Regions from separate parts of the Bacillus sp. CGMCC 1.60114 genome, predicted to be linked through region 1. Evidence: a T-box and tRNA genes for the amino acid it is inferred to sense, from the RefSeq annotation. Region 1 holds a T-box; the other holds one or more tRNA genes.
What was found. A T-box is a leader RNA that pairs with one kind of tRNA and senses whether it is charged. The one in region 1 lies ahead of ileS (isoleucine--tRNA ligase), so its partner is inferred to be a tRNA-Ile.
Positions count from the first base shown of each region.

Region 2: it encodes a tRNA-Ile, which carries the amino acid that the T-box ahead of ileS (isoleucine--tRNA ligase) is inferred to sense. The anticodon was not compared.

Region 1 is NZ_JBHTHG010000118.1:240,106-246,393, forward strand. It holds gene ACFQZ1_RS22540 (AraC family transcriptional regulator) at 1-161, opposite strand, end outside; partial or broken gene ACFQZ1_RS22545 (DMT family transporter) at 274-1,181, shown strand; gene ACFQZ1_RS22550 (nucleoside-diphosphate kinase) at 1,658-2,515, shown strand; gene ACFQZ1_RS22555 (hypothetical protein) at 2,554-2,790, opposite strand; T-box leader at 3,040-3,282, shown strand; gene ileS (isoleucine--tRNA ligase) at 3,337-6,288, shown strand, end outside.
Region 2 is NZ_JBHTHG010000108.1:8-6,295, reverse strand. It holds gene ACFQZ1_RS16435 (PTS fructose transporter subunit IIABC) at 1-1,698, opposite strand, end outside; gene pfkB (1-phosphofructokinase) at 1,798-2,727, opposite strand; gene ACFQZ1_RS16425 (DeoR/GlpR family DNA-binding transcription regulator) at 2,724-3,476, opposite strand; tRNA gene ACFQZ1_RS16420 (tRNA-Glu) at 4,032-4,103, opposite strand; tRNA gene ACFQZ1_RS16415 (tRNA-Ser) at 4,110-4,200, opposite strand; tRNA gene ACFQZ1_RS16410 (tRNA-Asn) at 4,209-4,283, opposite strand; tRNA gene ACFQZ1_RS16405 (tRNA-Ile) at 4,287-4,363, opposite strand; tRNA gene ACFQZ1_RS16400 (tRNA-Gly) at 4,372-4,442, opposite strand; tRNA gene ACFQZ1_RS16395 (tRNA-Lys) at 4,450-4,525, opposite strand; tRNA gene ACFQZ1_RS16390 (tRNA-Thr) at 4,535-4,610, opposite strand; tRNA gene ACFQZ1_RS16385 (tRNA-Phe) at 4,626-4,701, opposite strand; tRNA gene ACFQZ1_RS16380 (tRNA-Asp) at 4,712-4,787, opposite strand; tRNA gene ACFQZ1_RS16375 (tRNA-Met) at 4,790-4,866, opposite strand; tRNA gene ACFQZ1_RS16370 (tRNA-Ser) at 4,892-4,984, opposite strand; tRNA gene ACFQZ1_RS16365 (tRNA-Ile) at 5,003-5,079, opposite strand; tRNA gene ACFQZ1_RS16360 (tRNA-Met) at 5,084-5,160, opposite strand; tRNA gene ACFQZ1_RS16355 (tRNA-Ala) at 5,177-5,249, opposite strand; tRNA gene ACFQZ1_RS16350 (tRNA-Pro) at 5,265-5,338, opposite strand; tRNA gene ACFQZ1_RS16345 (tRNA-Arg) at 5,347-5,420, opposite strand; tRNA gene ACFQZ1_RS16340 (tRNA-Leu) at 5,424-5,512, opposite strand; tRNA gene ACFQZ1_RS16335 (tRNA-Gly) at 5,529-5,603, opposite strand; tRNA gene ACFQZ1_RS16330 (tRNA-Leu) at 5,633-5,713, opposite strand; tRNA gene ACFQZ1_RS16325 (tRNA-His) at 5,731-5,806, opposite strand; tRNA gene ACFQZ1_RS16320 (tRNA-Thr) at 5,815-5,890, opposite strand; tRNA gene ACFQZ1_RS16315 (tRNA-Val) at 5,898-5,973, opposite strand; rRNA gene rrf (5S ribosomal RNA) at 5,978-6,093, opposite strand; partial or broken rRNA gene ACFQZ1_RS16305 (23S ribosomal RNA) at 6,202-6,288, opposite strand, start outside.

The DNA.
Region 1 (6,288 bases):
CCTTTTAAAATCAAAACAAATTGAATTTCCTCATGCCAATGAAGTGGTATATAGCCATGGATATTTTGGTTAATTGTTGTCTCGTAACATGCAATTGGTAACATGATGGTACGATGTTTAGTCAGTTCTTTTAAGCTTTCATCAACAATGAAGTTTTTTATTTGCAAATTATCACCTCAATATACTTATACTTTTTCGTAAAATTTCAGTATTATTAAAACGATTTAGCACTTATTATAACACTATTATTATATTTAAGGTGGAGAATGGATTATGAATGGACCTACTAGAAAAACAGGGTTATTTCTCGTTATAATGGGAGCGATATTTTGGGGGATTGGTGGCACGGTTGCACAGAAGCTCTTTCAACAATACTCAATCAATGTGAATTGGCTTGTAACGACACGATTACTCATAGGCGGTTTTTTACTCTTAACGGTTCAATTTTTTAGAAAAGACCGTTTTCAGATAATTGGTGTATGGAAAAATAAGCTATTCAACTGATTATCTTCGGGTTACTTGGCATGCTTTCGGTTCAATACACATATATGGCATCCATTAAATATGGTAATGCTGCTGTTGCGACACTATTACAGTATCTAGCACCTGTAATGATTATTATTTACTTAATTTTACGCAAACAAACTGTACTAACACGACAAGATTTGTTAACCGTTGCGCTTGCTTTAGGTGGTTGCTTTTTCTTATTAACCAATGGATCAATCTCTCAACTATCTGTGCAGACATCTGCAATAGTTTGGGGTGTTTTATCTGGACTAGCGTTAGCATTTTACACCTTATATGCAGTTCCTTTACTGAAGCAATATGATTCCCTTGTCGTTGTTGGCTGGGCTATGATTATCAGTGGTTTTGCATTAAGTTTTATTCATCCACCTTGGCAAATGGACTCTACAAATTTATCAGTAGAAGCCTATTTATACGTAGTATTCGTTATAATATTCGGTACAATGCTTGCGTTCTGGTTTTATATAGAAAGTTTACAAAGTCTTTCACCTAAAGAAACAAGCCTTTTAGGTAGTTTAGAACCACTAGCAGCTGTTTTAACAACAGTCTTTTGGTTAAAAGAACCTTTTGGATTTTTTCAATGGGTTGGTACAACTTGTATTATTGGAATGATTTTATTATTAGCATTGAATAAAAAGTCTTCTCCAAAGAATTAGTCAACATTATATAATTAAAAAGCCCTTCATAGTTAACTAACTGTGAGGGGTTTTTTAATGTTAATCTGCATCTTCTATAAACACATTGTTTCACAAATCCAGCCCTTGAATGGAAGAAGGAATGACTATTTATTTCCTTCTTTCTATAACACTTAGATTTAAATGAATTCATTGTTATATTTTTAAGTGCAGTGAAGTATTTTACATCGAAATTTAAAAAACTTTATTTTAACCTCATCTTAAAATCAAAATGGGATTATACGTGTTTGACGTTTCAAAATTAAATAACTTTATTGTCATTTTACACTGCTGGCATGCGTCCGATTGAGCGGGCTTTCCAACAGTGGGAGATGAAGAAAATTCCCACTGTTGAAAGTTCAAATTGGATGTATGAACATAATCATTATTATGTTCGCATAAGCAACTTTCCTTTTCTTCCATATAGTATTACATAGGGTGGAAGGGGGATATAGATATTGAATTGGGACAAATTAGGGTTCGTAATATGCAAACCAGACGCAGTATACTTAAATTTAGAACGAGAAATTCTGTCGTTTCTTGAGCAAAGAGGATTTCAAATTCTTGCCTGCAAATATGTGACGATTACACCGAATTTATGCCGGCGTTTATATTGGGATGAAAATAAGGAGTATTCTGAATGGTGGTGGGAATTAGAATCTGAATTCTTGAATTTAGGAGAAAGTTTATGTGTGTTGGTTCAAGGTACACCACAACCGCCGTACAAATCGGTTTCCGAGCTGATTGAAAAAAAGTGGAAGGGAAACTTCAAGCCTGAAAAAGCAAAGAAAGGAACGATACGATGTACGTTTGGAGCAATGAATGGGATATTTAATCTATTTCACTCTGCAGATTGTACAAACGCGGTGAAACGGGAAGCATCATTGTTTTTTACAGCTGAAGAGATAGAACAATTAGCATGTGAAAATGCTTCATTCGTACTTAAGCAAAAAGAAGCGGGCAATCTTGATGTTATAGATATGTACTTTCGTATCAAACGGAAATGTATACGAGTTTCATCCATGCATATGAAAGTAAAGAAAAGATATATAAGTTTTCTTGATAAGAAACAACGTCAGGCCATGAGTGTAAGCAAGTCAATGAAGCAGCTTTGGTTGTATAATACATTGCAGGAGGAATATCGGATGTTTTACATGCACATTGGCAAAGACAAATTACTAGAGTGTATAACTAACAACAAAAATTTTAAAAGAATAAACTACAATATACTATTCCAAGCATTCGATAAAGCCGGTTTAAAACTTGCAAAATGGGAAACCTGTTTGTTTAAAACGACAATGTTAAGTTTTACATAAAAACCTTCAGTACACTGAAGGTTTTTATGTCGGTGCAATCATTCATGAAAAAATCCTAAAGCATATTTTACTCCTTCATGAATATCAGTTGTTTCGTATCCTGCTAATTCTTCAAAGGTAATTTTCATTTTTACTTTTTCTAATTCGTAACCACTGTCTAAATCAATATCCAATAGAACTTCATATCCATCAAGAGTAACATTTGTTTCGATGATGTTAAAAGTTTGAATTGCTGTACCTGTTTCATAATCGATTGGTTCTAAAAAATCTGCCATAAAAACACCACCATTTCGTTTTAAAATATAGTACTGTAAGTATGAATCGTATAATGTTTTCGTGATAGTAAACGTTTTAGTTCTTTCAGTAGTTTAACCATGTGATATTCTGATATTCATGTCACGTTCCAATAGGTGCGGAATAAAAAAGGGTAGTAAAGGTAACAATTAAATATAGCTCAAGAAAAAATTCTGAATTAGTTGACAATTAATGTTGTATTGGAATAAAATAACTGTTAATAAAAGTATACAAATCTGATGACGAGAACGAGTAAAATATATCACTGTTCCCCAGAGAGCCGGTACTTTGCTGAAAGCCGGTGTTCGGTATATGTTTGAAAATCATCTCCGAGGAGTCGAACTGAACATAGTAAGTTCGAACGGTTGTCTACCGTTACAAGGAACGCGTATGATTGTACGTTGCTGAGTGCTATTGATTGAACGGTTAATCAATAGAAGTAGGGTGGTAGCGCGGGTAAACCCGTCCCTAATGATAGGGACGGGTTTTTTGTGTACTTTTAATTATTTCATAAGGAGTGATTGTAGATGAAGAAGGTAGATGTGAAAGAGTTAGCTGTAAGGAGAGAAGCGCGAATTCGTAAGCAATGGAATGAACAGGATACCTTTATGCAATCGATTCGAAATCGTGAAGGTGCACAATCTTTCGTATTTTATGAAGGACCGCCGACTGCGAATGGTCTTCCGCATGTCGGTCATGCGCTAGGACGGACAATTAAGGATTTAGTCGCAAGGTATAAAACGATGACGGGATATAAAGTGCTCCGTAAGGCTGGTTGGGATACACATGGATTACCAGTAGAACTAGGAGTTGAAAAACAGCTTGGTATTTCTGGTAAACATGATATTGAAAAGTACGGTGTAGAAGCATTTCTTGCAAAATGTAAGGAAAGTGTATTTACGTATGAAAAGCAGTGGCGTGAATTTACAGAGAGTATCGGCTACTGGGTTGACATGGATGCACCGTATATCACGCTAGATAATTCTTATATCGAAAGCGTTTGGCATATTCTTGGAACAATTCATGAAAAAGGATTGCTATATAAAGGGCACCGCGTTTCTCCTTATTGCCCAAGCTGTCAAACATCATTAAGCTCACATGAGGTAGCGCAAGGATATAAAACAGTGAAGGATTTAAGTGCAACAGTTAAATTTCAACTTGCAGATCGGAAAAACGAGTACGTTCTCGGATGGACAACAACTCCGTGGACGCTTCCGGCTAATGTAGCGTTAGCAGTTCATCCAGAGATGGAATATGTTCGAGCGCAGCAAGGAGATAATGTTTATATTGTTGCGAAAGAGTTAGCGAAAGATGTACTTCAGCAAGAATATAAAGTGTTATCTGTTCACAAAGGAAGCGAGTTGACAGGACTTTCTTATGTACCGCCATTTCAGTTTGCAGAAGTTACAAATGGTCATTGTATTGTGAGTGCTGACTTTGTAACTGCACATAGCGGTACAGGGATTGTGCATATTGCGCCTGCTTACGGGGAAGATGATTATAAAGTGGTTCAAGAACAAGGCTTATCATTTGTAAATGTTGTGAATGAAAAAGGAGAATACACATCTGATGTTCCTTTTTTACAAGGAAAATTTGTAAAAGAGTGTGATGTTGAAATTGTTCGCTATTTAGCTGAGCATGGTCTTCTTTATCATAAGGAGAAATATGAGCATAGTTATCCGCATTGTTGGCGCTGTGATTCACCGCTACTTTATTACGCAAATGAAAGTTGGTTCATTCGAACAACTGCTCTAAAAGAGCAATTTTTACAAAATAATGATGAAGTAGCATGGCACCCAGAGCATATTCAACATGGACGGTTCGGGAACTTTTTAGAAAATATGGTTGATTGGAATATCAGTCGAAAACGATATTGGGGTACGCCGCTTAATGTATGGGAGTGCGAAGGGTGTAATCATCAATTTTCACCGAAAAGCATTGAGGAGTTAAGAAATTATACAACTAGTGCTGTAGATGAAAATATTGAACTGCATAAGCCATATGTAGATGAAGTAAAAGTAAAATGTTCGAAATGCGACGAAATGATGAAGCGTACGGCAGAAGTTATTGACGTTTGGTTTGATAGCGGCTCAATGCCGTTCGCACAGTATCATTATCCTTTTGAAAATAAAGAGTTATTTAAAGAACAGTTTCCAGCGGATGTCATTGCTGAAGGAATTGATCAGACGCGCGGTTGGTTTTATAGCTTACTTGCGGTGTCTACGCTGTACACTGGTAGAGCACCATATAAGCGTGTATTATCACTTGGACATGTGTTAGATGAAAATGGTCAAAAGATGTCAAAAAGTAAAGGGAATGCGTTAGACCCAGTAGATTTAGTAGAGAAATTTGGAGCAGATGCCTTGCGCTGGGCACTTCTTGTAGATAGTGCACCGTGGAATCCGAAACGATTTTCAGAACGAACTGTACAGGAAGCAAAATCGAAGCTAGTAGATACATTGTTAAATGTATATGGCTTTTATGTACTGTACGCAGAGTTAGATGAATACAATCCAAAACAGAAGTATAGCATAAAGAAAACAAAGCTGGATGCATGGGTATTATCAAGATTGCATAGTACGATTCAGAAAGTAAGATGTTCTTTAGAAGAATATCAATTTACAACGGCTGCTCGTGAAATAGCATTATTAGTTGAAGAGGTAAGTAACTGGTATGTAAGACGTTCACGTAGTCGTTTTTGGGCATCTGGTATGGATGCTGAAAAAGCAGCGGCATATGACACGCTTCATGAAGTACTTGTTACAATCAGTAAGTTGCTTGCGCCGTTTACGCCGTTTTTGGCAGAGGATATTCATTCGAATTTGGAAGGAAGCAGTGTTCATTTAGCAGATTATCCAGCATTTGAAGAAACACTTATCGATGTACAGCTTGAAACAGAGATGGCAGCTGTTTTACAAGTAGTGGAGCTCGGACGCAGTATTCGCAATCAAAATACATTAAAAGTAAAACAGCCATTAGCAAAACTTGTTGTATTTGAGCATAAGAAGCAAGAAATGGATTGGGATTCTTATAAAGAGATTGTAATGGATGAGCTAAACGTGAAAGAAGTGACGATCGAACATAGCGAAGCGGAGTATATGTCATATCAGTTAAAACTGAACTTCAAACAAGCGGGACCGAGATTCGGAAAGCAAATCAATACAGTAAATAATTGGTTGCAAAACTTATCTAGTGAAGAAGTAAATGCGTTTATAAACAGTGAACAAGCAACATGTCAATTGCTGTCTGGAGAAGCTGTCACTGTCACATTAGATGAAGTGTTTGTTGAAAGAGTGCCAAAAGTAGGATTTGCAGATGCTACGAACGGATTATATACCGTTATGCTGGACACAAACGTAACAGATGAATTGCTCCAGGAAGGAATGGCGAGAGAATTTATTCGCGCTGTGCAGGAGTATCGAAAACAACTGAATTTGCCAGTAAATTTGCGAGTAGACATTGAAGTTGAATGTGACGAG
Region 2 (6,288 bases), on a different contig from region 1:
CATAGTCAGAGCACCTGCAATCGCAGACCCTATAACACAGCTTACAATTACACGTAATGGATCAGCTGCTGCAAATGGAATAGCACCCTCTGTAATAAAAGAAAGACCCATAATATAATTTGTAATACCAGATTTGCGCTCTGCCTCTGTAAATTTTCCTTTAAAGAAAGTTGTTGCTAATGCAACTCCAAGCGGCGGAACCATACCGCCAGCCATAACTGCAGCATGCGGTCCGAAATTATGTGCAGCAATTGCCGCTAATCCGAATGTAAAGGCAGCTTTGTTGATAGGCCCTCCCATATCCACGGCCATCATACCACCAAGAATGATACCTAATAAAATAGCATTTCCTCCGCTTAATCCATTTAACCAATGTGTTAAACCTTTATTCATTGCTACTACAGGATCATTTACAACAAGAATCATAATCAAACCAGTAATCATAATACCAAACAACGGATACAAAAGAACAGGTTTAATTCCTTCAAGTTGTGCCGGTAATACTTGAAAAGCTTTTTTCAAGAGAACGATCACATAACCTGCCAGAAATCCTGCGATTAAACCACCGAGAAATCCAGCCCCAGCTTGTGCTGCTAAATAACCTCCAACCATACCAGGTGCAAAACCAGGCCGATCTGCGATACTACTTGCAATAAATCCTGCTAATACTGGAACGATAAAGAAAAATGCTCCGTTTCCGCCACCAATTGCCATTAATGTAGAAGCAATCGGCCCTTTTGCATGAATGCCGCCAAAAGCGAATGCCAGTGCGATTAAAATCCCGCCACCAACAACGAATGGAAGCATGTTGGATACACCATTCATTAAATGCTTATAAAATCCTGTGCGTTTTTCTTTTACTTCGCCCTTTACAGTTTCCCCTGTTCCTTGATAGATAGGTCCATCCTGTTTAAGCGCACGGTTAATAAGTTCCTCAGATTTACGAATTCCAGCTGCAACTGGTACCTCAATAACATGCTTTCCTTTAAAACGATCCATCTCAACTTGTTTATCTGCAGCAATAATAATTGCCACTGCATCATGAATCTCTTCTGCAGTCAATTCATTTTTTACTCCTGTAGAACCATTTGTTTCTACTTTTATATCAACACCCATTTCCTTTGCTTTTGATTTTAAAGCATCTGCTGCCATATACGTATGAGCAATTCCTGTAGGACAAGCAGTAACTGCTAAAATTTTCCCCTTTGAACTTGACTGTACAGTATTTTCTTCTTTATTAACTTCTTTCTCTTTCGCATCAATAAGGTGCAGTAGCTCGTCTTCTGTTTGCGCTTTCATAAGTTTCCCGCGAAATTCCGCATCCATAAGTAATGTAGATAAGCGAGAAAGAGTTTCCAAATGAGCATTATTTGCTCCTTCACTTGCTGCAATCATAAAGAATAAATGAGCTGGTTGACCATCGAGAGATTCATAGTCTATACCGCTATCTGATTTCGCAAAACAAATAGCAGGTGTCTTAACCGCAGCCGTTTTTGCATGAGGAATTGCAATCCCTTCTCCAATGCCAGTAGTACTTTGTGCTTCACGAGTTAAAATTGCCTCTTTAAATTGAATCTCATCATGTAATCGGCCTGCTTGTGCAAGCTTACTTACCATTTCATCAATCGTTTCTTGCTTAGAAGATGTTTGTAATTGTAGAAGAATTGTGTCTTTTTTTAGTAATTCTGTAATTTTCATATAGATCCTTCTCTCCTATAAAGTGAAACTTCCATCCGTGAAGATTTTCTTCATTTCCCCTATCTTCTTCGCTTCGCTCTCAATCTTAAGATGGGTGGCTTACTGCCCGTTAATGTAGGATAAAGATTGTACTTCTACTTGCAACAATAGTTCCTCAATTTTTTCTTTTTCAGCAAGATCAGAAGAAAATGCTGTTGCGCTTCCAGTAGCAACGCCAAATCGAAATGCTTCTTTTAAATCTCCAGTTTTTTCATATGTTCCTAGAAAACCGGCCACAAGCGAATCACCAGCTCCAACAGAATTTACAACTTGCCCTTTCGGCACATTAGCAAAATATGCATGCTCCTTCGCAAGAAAGAGTGCACCATCCCCAGCCATTGATACAACAACATGCTCTGCGCCCATTTCAAGAAGCTTCTTACCGTATAATGCCGCATCTTGAATACTTTGAATTTCTACATCAAATAGTTCGCCTAACTCGTGATGGTTTGGCTTTATAAAGAATGGACGGTGCTTTACAACATCAATCAATGCCTTTCCGCTCGCATCAACAGCTACTTTCACGCCGCGCGCACTGCATTCCTTTGTGATTTCTTTATATAACGATTCTGGTAAAGACGGTGGAATACTGCCTGCCAATAATAGAACATCACCTTCTTGTAAATTGCCTACTTGCTGTATTAAACGTTCTAATTGTTCACTTAAAATAACAGGACCTCTTCCATTTATTTCAGTTTCTTGTCCTGTTTTCAATTTAATGTTAATCCGCGAATCACCATCTACTTCAATAAAATCGGTTGCAATACCCTCTTCTTCTAATTTTTCTTGAATAAAGCGACCAGTAAATCCCCCTATGAATCCAAGCGCTTTTGAAGAAACATCAATTCTTTTTAGAACACGGGATACATTAATTCCTTTTCCGCCTGGATACTTCACTTCTTTTTCCATGCGATTTAGCGAATGTAGTGCAAAATTATTTACTTGCACTACATAATCTACAGAAGGATTCAATGTTACAGTGTAAATCATACTGTCACGACCTTTATTAATGTTTTTTTAGCATAAGGAGCTACTTCGTTCTCTCCAATATTAGTTGCAATAATATTTGCTGCTTCGAGCTCTTCAATTTTCGCAAATGATATCTCTGAAAATTTACTGCCATCCGCCAGAACATAACACGAGTTAGAAAGTTGCAGAGCTGTTTTCTTCAGCAAAGCTTCCTCAGGGTCTGGCGTTGTATAACCGTAAACAGGATGAACAGCATTTGCCCCTAAAAAACAAAAATCGAATCGATAGCGAAGTAAGCTTTCAAGGGCAGCGCTTCCAATTAACGCTCTTGTATTGCTTTTCATCATGCCACCAAGTAAATAAGCCCGAATATTGGCTTGAAACAATGCCTCAATATGCATAAGTCCATTTGTCACGACAGTTATATCTTTTCCCTCCAAAAATGGAATCATTTCAAACGTCGTACTTCCGGCATCTAAATAAATACAATGCCCGTCTTCCACAAGAGATGCTGCATATTGACCAATCGACTTTTTTTCCTGAAGATTTTTGAAGGATTTTTCATTCATACTCGGTTCTTTTCCTTTTGATTGTAACGGTGAAGCTCCGCCATGAACACGCTTTATATAGTTTTTCTCTTCTAAATAAATCAAATCTCTTCGAATCGTCGATTCCGATGAGTTAGTTGCAGCAACTAACTCTTGAAGCTTTACAATTCCTTTATTTTTCACCAAATCCAAAATAATTTGGTGACGCTCAGGTGTTAACATGCCGCCACCTCCTTCTTACATTCATCATAACGAAAACCCTTTCAAAAATCAATCAAAATCATTCAAAAACAATCATAAATATCATAAATAAACCAAAAACAATCATAAAACTTTAACATTACACTTAACAGTCGTCATATGCCCACTTACTCATGATCGAGCATATATGTTTGGAAAAAAGGTAGTTGCAATGGGTGAACAACAATGGAAGAGTCAAAAAAGAACTATCACTTACATTGATACAGTTGTAGGAAGGGGCTTTGCAATCGCACTTAAAATTGGTACACGAGGTAACCAACATTCCTATATATCAACACAAAGATTGTATTTCTTGCACGGAGCATTCAAGTGTATTCTGCGCCAGAATTCAACAAATATTTGTTTGGAGACTTTTTAGGAAAGATTACTAATGTTTTTTGTGGTTGTTTAATAATTGCTTGAATTTTAATTTTGATGTGGGAACTACAAGTAGCTGCTAAATCATAGAATTATAGAATGGAAGAGTTTCAACAACATAAAAAAAAGAGATAGCATAATATGCTATCTCTTTTAATATGACCCGTACGGGATTCGAACCCGTGTTACCGCCGTGAAAGGGCGGTGTCTTAACCACTTGACCAACGGGCCAATTTCTGGCAGAGAAGAAGGGATTCGAACCCTCGCACCGCGTAAGCGATCTACTCCCTTAGCAGGGGAGCCCCTTGAGCCACTTGGGTACTTCTCTATATTATATGGCTCCGCAGGTAGGACTCGAACCTACGACCGATCGGTTAACAGCCGATAGCTCTACCACTGAGCTACTGCGGAATATGGTGGGCCTAAATGGACTCGAACCATCGACCTCACGCTTATCAGGCGTGCGCTCTAACCAGCTGAGCTATAGGCCCATAAAAAAAGCGGGTGAAGAGAATCGAACTCTCGACCAGAGCTTGGAAGGCTCTTGTTTTACCACTAAACTACACCCGCATAAAAATGGTGAGCCATGAAGGACTCGAACCTTCGACCCTCTGATTAAAAGTCAGATGCTCTACCAACTGAGCTAATGGCTCATTTTGAAATGGTGCCGGCTAGAGGACTTGAACCCCCAACCTACTGATTACAAGTCAGTTGCTCTACCAATTGAGCTAAGCCGGCTTGCATATTTCAAAATGGTGGCTCGGGACGGAATCGAACCGCCGACACGAGGATTTTCAGTCCTCTGCTCTACCGACTGAGCTACCGAGCCTTTATGTAAATGGCGGTCCCGACCGGGGTCGAACCGGCGATCTCCTGCGTGACAGGCAGGCATGTTAACCACTACACCACGGGACCATTGGTTGCGGGGACAGGATTTGAACCTGCGACCTTCGGGTTATGAGCCCGACGAGCTACCAGACTGCTCCACCCCGCGACGATATAATATTTTTTTTAAAAAATGGAGGAGGTAGAGGGATTCGAACCCCCGCGCGACTCTCGCCGCCTGTCGGTTTTCAAGACCGATCCCTTCAGCCAGACTTGGGTATACCTCCATATATATAAAACTTGAGTGGTGGACCTTGTAGGACTCGAACCTACGACCGGACGGTTATGAGCCGTCTGCTCTAACCAGCTGAGCTAAAGGTCCTTTATGGTAGCGGCGGAGGGGATCGAACCCCCGACCTCACGGGTATGAACCGTACGCTCTAGCCAGCTGAGCTACACCGCCATAAAAGATATATAAGTGGAGCCTAGCGGGATCGAACCGCTGACCTCCTGCGTGCAAGGCAGGCGCTCTCCCAGCTGAGCTAAGGCCCCAAGATTTTAAAACTATCGGGAAGACAGGATTCGAACCTGCGACCCCCTGGTCCCAAACCAGGTGCTCTACCAAGCTGAGCCACTTCCCGTTAATAAGCGCGCCCGAGAGGACTCGAACCCCTAACCTTTTGATCCGTAGTCAAACGCTCTATCCAATTGAGCTACGGGCGCATATGGTGCCGAGGGCGGGGGTCGAACCCGCACGGTGGTCACCCACCGCAGGATTTTAAGTCCTGTGCGTCTGCCTGTTCCGCCACCCCGGCATGTCATATTGAAAATTGGAGCGGAAGACGGGATTCGAACCCGCGACCCCAACCTTGGCAAGGTTGTATTCTACCACTGAACTACTTCCGCAAGACATATATGACTTATTCAATTAAAAGTGCGGGTGAAGGGAGTCGAACCCCCACGCCAAAGGCGCCAGATCCTAAGTCTGGTGCGTCTGCCAATTCCGCCACACCCGCATATTATTTTTTAAAAATGGGGCGACTGATGGGAATCGAACCCACGAGTGTCGGAGCCACAATCCGATGCGTTAACCACTTCGCCACAGCCGCCATAATCCTGGTGCCGGCTAGAGGACTTGAACCCCCAACCTACTGATTACAAGTCAGTTGCTCTACCAATTGAGCTAAGCCGGCATTTATATGGTGGAGGATGACGGGATCGAACCGCCGACCCCCTGCTTGTAAGGCAGGTGCTCTCCCAGCTGAGCTAATCCTCCATTTGCCTGGCAACGTCCTACTCTCACAGGGACAAAGTCCCAACTACCATCGGCGCTAGAGAGCTTAACTTCCGTGTTCGGTATGGGAACGGGTGTGACCTCTCTGCCATCATTACCAGACTATATTCACTTGAGACAATCATTATTATACTTGATTCACTAAAAAAGTCAACAAGTTTTTTTATATTCTCTCAAAACTAGATAACATCAATGCAGTATTCATATTATATGGTTAAGTCCTCGATCTATTAGTATTCGTCAGCTCCACATGTCACCATGCTTCCACCTCGAACCTATCAACCTGATCATCTTTCA